DNA from 2 places in the Mesorhizobium sp. M0808 genome. Region 1 is predicted to be linked to the other one. Evidence: riboswitches for the same ligand, from Rfam matches in the RefSeq annotation. Region 1 holds a riboswitch; the other holds the start of a gene.

Evidence for each region. A riboswitch is a leader RNA that binds a small molecule or an ion and turns the genes downstream of it on or off. The one in region 1 is predicted to bind S-adenosylmethionine.
Region 2: another riboswitch for S-adenosylmethionine. It lies ahead of NKI25_RS05500 (O-succinylhomoserine sulfhydrylase); the one in region 1 lies ahead of metX (homoserine O-acetyltransferase MetX).

The regions. Positions count from the first base shown of each region.
Region 1 covers NZ_JAMYOX010000003.1:105,986-109,191, forward strand. Annotated here, with positions in the region: gene NKI25_RS06180 (prephenate/arogenate dehydrogenase family protein) at 1-23, opposite strand, end outside; gene hisC (histidinol-phosphate transaminase) at 30-1,139, opposite strand; SAM riboswitch at 1,278-1,355, shown strand; gene metX (homoserine O-acetyltransferase MetX) at 1,448-2,617, shown strand; gene metW (methionine biosynthesis protein MetW) at 2,733-3,206, shown strand, end outside.
Region 2 covers NZ_JAMYOX010000002.1:526,248-529,453, reverse strand. Annotated here, with positions in the region: gene araD1 (AraD1 family protein) at 1-176, shown strand, start outside; gene NKI25_RS05510 (hypothetical protein) at 204-734, shown strand; gene NKI25_RS05505 (2'-deoxycytidine 5'-triphosphate deaminase) at 672-1,766, opposite strand; SAM riboswitch at 1,902-1,979, shown strand; gene NKI25_RS05500 (O-succinylhomoserine sulfhydrylase) at 2,050-3,206, shown strand, end outside.

The DNA.
Region 1 (3,206 bases):
TTTTCGAACATCGGTGAGGTCATGGTGTTCTAGCTTTTCAGGAATGTCGCGAGTGCTGCGACAACGCCGCGATTGGCCTCTTCGGTGCCGATGCTCATGCGCAGCGCGCTCGGAAAACCGTAGCCGGAAACGCGCCGCAATATGTAGCCGCGCGCACTGAGGTAGTCGTCGGCGGCCGCCGCCGAATGCTTTTTATCCTCGGGAAAGTGGATGAGGATGAAATTGCCTACGCTCGGCGTCACCCGCAGCCCGAGCTCGCTTAGTTGCTCGCTCAGCCAGGCTAGCCAGGTCTCGTTGTGCGCGACGCTGCGTTCGATATGGGCGCGGTCGTGGATCGCCGCGATGCCGGCCTCGATCGCCGTCGCATTGACGTTGAAAGGCCCGCGCACGCGGTTGATCGCGTCGATGACGTGCATTGGCGCATACATCCAGCCGATCCGCGCCCCGCCCAGGCCCAATTTGGAGAAAGTGCGGGTCATGACCACGTTTTCCGCGCTGCCCACCAACTCGACGCCGGCTTCATAATCGTTTCGCCGGACATATTCGGCGTAAGCTGCATCCAGCACCAGAAGCACGTTTCGCGGCAGGCCGGCATGCAGGCGGCGCACCTCCTGGAACGGCACGTAGGTGCCGGTTGGATTGTTTGGATTGGCAAGGAAGATGATCCGGGTAGCCGGCGTCACCGCGGCGAGGATCGCATCGATGTCGGCGCGCTCATCGGTCTCCTTGACCGTTACCGGGACGGCACCGGCCGACTGTATGTAGATCTTGTAGACCATGAAGCCGTGTTCGGTGATGATGGCTTCGTCGCCGGGTGCGAGATAGGTCTGCGCCAGCAGGCCTAGAATCTCGTCGGAGCCGTTGGAGCAGACGATGTTCGCCGGGTTGAGCCCGTGCACCTCGGCGATCGCTTCCCTCAGGCGCCTGGCGCTGCCGTCGGGATAGACCGCGAGCTTGTCGGCGACCGCGCGCGCGGCCTCAATCGCCTTTGGCGAAGGACCGAGCGGGTTCTCGTTCGCCGACAATTTATGGACCTTGGCGACACCTTCAGGCGCCGCGCTCTTGCCGGGCACATAGGCTTCAATGTCCATGATGCCGGCGCGGGGCCTTGGACGTGTCTGATCCGGTGTCTGGCTCATTCCATGAAATCCGTCGAGGATGCCTCCATCCGGAGGCCGCAGCGGAAATACAAGCCGTGGCCCGGAATGTCGAGGGGCGGCAATTCGGGATCAAGAACTTGCCGTTGACGAACCCACGCGCGAGTCATAGAAGAGCATCGACAGTTCCGTGGTGATTTGGCCGGTCGGCTTGCAGCCACGTTAAACAACTTGCTAAAGGGCCGTTTGCATCTTGTAACCGGCTTTGCGAAGGCATGGCCGGTTTTTTGTTGCCCTGACTGGCTGTTGCCCGGACCGGTGGACAACGGAAGGCCGGGCAAGGAGATGTGATGGTCGCTTTGCGCGCTCGAAAAACCAACAACGAGGCCGACCAGCCGTCGAGCCCGGTGTTGCGTTTCGGCGCCGACAAGCCGCTCAAGCTCGACGCCGGCACGCTGCTGTCGCCGTTCCAGATCGCCTACCAGACCTACGGCACGCTCAACGACGCGCGTTCCAACGCCATCCTCGTCTGCCATGCGCTGACCGGCGACCAGCACGTCGCCAACACCAATCCGGTGACCGGCAAGCCGGGCTGGTGGGAGGTGCTGATCGGCCCCGGCAAGATCATCGACACCGACCGTTTCTTCGTCATCTCGTCAAACGTCATCGGCGGCTGCCTCGGCTCCACCGGCCCCGCCTCGACAAATCCCGCCACAGCCAAGCCTTACGGGCTCGACCTGCCGATCATCACCATCCGCGACATGGTGCGGGCGCAGTTGATGCTGGTCGAGCATTTCGGCATCGAACAGTTGTTCAGCGTGCTTGGCGGCTCGATGGGCGGCATGCAGGTGCTGCAATGGGCCTCCAGCTATCCCGAGCGCGTCTTCTCGGCGCTGCCGATCGCGACCGGCGCCCGCCATTCTTCGCAGAACATCGCCTTCCACGAGGTCGGCAGGCAGGCGGTGATGGCCGACCCCGATTGGCACGGCGGCAAATATTTCGAGCATGGCAAGCGGCCGGAAAAGGGGCTGGCGGTGGCGCGCATGGCCGCCCACATCACCTATCTGTCGGAAGCAGCGCTGCATCGCAAGTTCGGCCGCAACCTGCAGGACCGCGAAGCGCTGACCTTCGGTTTCGATGCCGACTTCCAGATCGAGAGCTATCTGCGCCATCAGGGCATGACCTTCGTCGATCGCTTCGATGCCAACTCCTATCTCTACATGACCCGGGCGATGGACTATTTCGATCTCGCCGCCGACCATGGCGGCCGGCTGGCCGATGCCTTCGCCAGCACCAAGACGCGCTTCTGCCTGGTTTCGTTCACCAGCGACTGGCTGTTCCCGACCGAAGAGAGCCGCTCGGTCGTGCACGCGCTGAACGCGGCCGGCGCCTCGGTATCGTTCGTCGAAATCGAGACCGACCGCGGCCACGACGCCTTTCTGCTCGACGAGCCCGAACTGTTCGCCGCCATCAAAGGCTTCATCGCCTCGGCCGCTCGGGCGAGAGGGCTCGGCGCATGACCCCGAAAAGTTGCCGGCTTTTCGGATCAGGACCATGCGCCAGGCATCAGCGCATGACCCCGAAAAGTTGCAGACTTTTCGGATCAGGATCATGCGCCAGGCAAGAGGCGAACGCATGAGCGTCAACCGCGCCCAGCGCGTCGACCTCGAAGTCGTCGCCGATCTCATCCCGCCGCAGTCGCGGGTGCTGGATGTCGGTTCCGGCGACGGCCTGCTGCTCGAATTGCTGCAGGCGACCAAGAAGGTCGATGGCCGCGGCCTGGAGCTGTCGCAGCGCGGCGTCAACGAATGCGTGGCGCGTGGCCTGTCGGTCATCCAGGGCGATGCCGACAAGGATCTCCAATTCTATCCCGACAAGGGCTTCGACTTCGTCGTCTTGTCGCAGACCTTGCAGGCGACACGCAATCCGAAGCTGGTGCTCGACGAACTGCTCCGGATCGGCAACCGCGCCATCGTCTCATTCCCGAATTTCGGCCACTGGCGGGTGCGCTTTTCGTTGCTCTTCAACGGCCGCATGCCGGTGACCAGGGACCTGCCCTATTCCTGGTATGACACCCCCAACATCCATTTCTGCACCATTCGCGATTTC
Region 2 (3,206 bases), on a different contig from region 1:
GCCAGCCGGGTGACGTGCATGTACACATGTTCGGCACGGCGACGCTGTCCTTCGCCGACGGCATCAGGACCGAGGCCGGCGACGTATTCGAAATCGAGGCGCAGGATTTCGGCCTGCCGCTGCGCAACCCGCTTGAAATCGAGCAGCCGGTGAAGGTGGCGGTGAAGGCGTTGTAAACTGGTGACAGAATTCAGGAGCGAAAAATGAACGGCCTGCGGATTGGCACTGTGTCCGTAAGTTTAGTCCTGTTCCTCGCCTATTTCTCCCCGGCGGCTTACAGCGCCGGACAATGCAGCGCAAAATCCTATCGCGAAGCCCGGATGTCGATGACTAACCGGCTTCTGGCCACCGGCTATTCGAAATCGCAAGTGAGCTTTCTGATGCGCAACGCGGATCGCATGACGTCCGCACTCCGCGCTGACAGACTGAACGACAATGGCAGAGCCTGCGGTATCGACTCCGCCAGAGCCCATGTGCTGGGATGTCTCGGCAAGCAGTTGTTCCCCTTGCAGTCCAGCTCAAGCGCCTCACTTGACGACGAGAAGCAAACCAGAGGATTTGGGGGAAGAAGCGATTGGCAGTGCGAGAACTGCTCTTTGTCGGTCAGTTTCATGGCTGCCTTGGCGCCGCGAAAGAATATCTGTTTCGCAGCTGACGTCTTGCGACCAAGCTCAGCGCGCGGTGCGGAAATGCTTGGACAGTTTCAGGCCCTGCGCCTGATAGTTCGAGCCTAGATCTGTGCCGTAGAGCGCCTGCGGCCGTTTCAGCATGTGCTCGTAGACCAGCCGTCCGACGATCTGGCCGTGGTCGAGGATGAACGGCACTTCGTGGCTACGCACCTCGAGCACCGCCCGGCTGCCGGTGCCGCCCGACGCCGAATGGCCGAAACCCGGGTCGAAGAAACCGGCATAATGGACGCGGAACTCGCCGACCAGCGGGTCGAAAGGCGTCATTTCGGCGGCGTAGAGTGGCGGCACATGCACCGCCTCGCGCGACACCAGAATATAGAATTCGTCCGGATCGAGCACCAGCTCGCCGGCACCGCTCTTGTAGAGCGGCTCCCAGAAATCGACCACATCCTGCGCGGCGCGCTTGTCGACGTCGACCAGGCCGGTGTGGTGCTTGCCGCGATAGCCGACCAGCCCGTCCTTGTCGCCGTCGAGATCGATCGACAGCGCGATGCCGCCGCCTGAGATGTTGGGCGGTTCGGTGGCGACCAGCATCTCGGCGCGGTGCAACTCGTGCAGCTCGCTTTCCGACAAGAGCGCATTGCCGGTGCGGAACCTGATCTGCGACAGCCGCGAGCCGGTCCGCACGACGATCGGGAAAGTGCGCGGGCTGACCTCCAGATAGAGCGGGCCTTCATAGCCGGCGGCGATCTTGTCGAACTCGTGGCCACGGTCGGTCATTACCCGGGTGAAGATATCGAGCCGTCCGGTCGAGCTTTTCGGGTTGGCGGAGGCGGAAATGTGCGCGGGCAGCGCCAGGCTTTCGAGCAGCGGCACGATGTAGACGCAGCCGGTTTCCAGCACGGCACCTTCGGCGAGGTTGATCTCGTGCAGCTTCAGCCGGTCGAGCTTGTCGACAACCCTGTGGTCCGGGCCGGGCAAGAAGGAAGCACGCACCCGCCAGGCCTTGTCGCCGAGCCTGAGGTCAAGGCTGGCCGGCTGGATCTGATCGGCATCGAGCGTGCGCGGCGATTTCAGCGCGCCCGTCTGGAACAGCGTGGAAATATCCTGATCGGGAAGAATGCCTGTCTGCCGCAAGGGTCTGGCTCCGTTCGAACGCCGGGCGAGGTCTTGTTCTGTCGCAGGTCCGACCGTGGACGCCTTTGGCACCTGCTTGGTACAACCCTCTTAATCATGCCGGCAATTGACGCAAGCGTGGCGCGGGTCTAAAGCTCGTTATCCCGTGGTGATTTGGCCGGTCGGCTTGCAGCCACGTTAAACAAGTCGCTAAAGGACCGTCGGGCCGCAAGGCCATATGGACCGGTTGCGACTTTCGCGACCGGTTTTTTGTTGTTTGGACCAATTTTGGTGTTTGGATGGAATGATGACCAAGAAGCGCGGCTGGAAGCCTCAGACCGCACTCGTGCATGCCGGGACGCTGCGTTCCGGCTTCGGCGAGACCTCCGAGGCGATGTATCTCACCCAAGGCTATGTCTACGAGACGGCGCAAGCGGCGGAGGCCCGCTTCAAGGGCGAGGAGCCGGGCTTCATCTATTCGCGCTATGCCAATCCGACGGTCGACATGTTTGAGAAACGCATGTGCGCGCTGGAAGGAGCCGAGGACGCGCGCGCCACGGCATCCGGCATGGCGGCGGTGACGGCAGCACTGCTGTGCAGCGCCAAGGCGGGCGACCATATCGTGGCGGCGCGCGCGCTGTTCGGCTCCTGCCGCTGGGTGGTCGAGACGCTGGCGCCGAAATACGGCATTGAGGCAACGCTGGTCGACGGCACCGACATCGCCAATTGGGAAAAGGCGGTCAAGCCCAACACCAAACTGTTTTTCCTGGAAAGCCCTACCAATCCAACGCTGGAGGTAGTCGACATTGCCGCCGTCGCGGCACTTGCCAATTCGATCGGCGCCAGGCTGATCGTCGACAATGTCTTCGCTACGCCCTTGCAGCAGAAACCCCTGCAGCTCGGCGCCCACATCGTCGTCTATTCGGCCACGAAGCATATTGACGGCCAGGGGCGCTGTCTTGGCGGCATCGTTCTGTCGGACAAGAAATGGATCGACGAGAACCTGCATGACTATTTCCGCCACACCGGCCCAAGCCTCTCGCCCTTCAATGCCTGGACGCTGCTGAAAGGCCTGGAGACGCTGCCGCTACGCGTACGCCAGCAGACGGAAAGTGCCGGCCGCATCGCGGATTTCCTGGCCGAGCGCCCGCAAATCGCCCGCGTCATCTATCCCGGCCGCGCCGACCACCCGCAAGCGGCCGTGATCCAGAAGCAGATGTCGGGCGGCTCGACGCTGATTTGCCTCGATGTGAAGGGCGGCAAGCAGGCGGCCTTTGCCTTCCAGAACGCACTCGACGTCGTGCTGATTTCCAACAATCTCGGCGACGCCAAGAGCCTGATCACCCATCCGGCGACGACGACGCACAAGAACTTGACCGATGAGGCCCGCGCCGAGCTCGGCATCGGACCGGGAACGCTCAGGCTGTCAGTTGGCCTTGAGGACGCCGACGACCTGCTCGA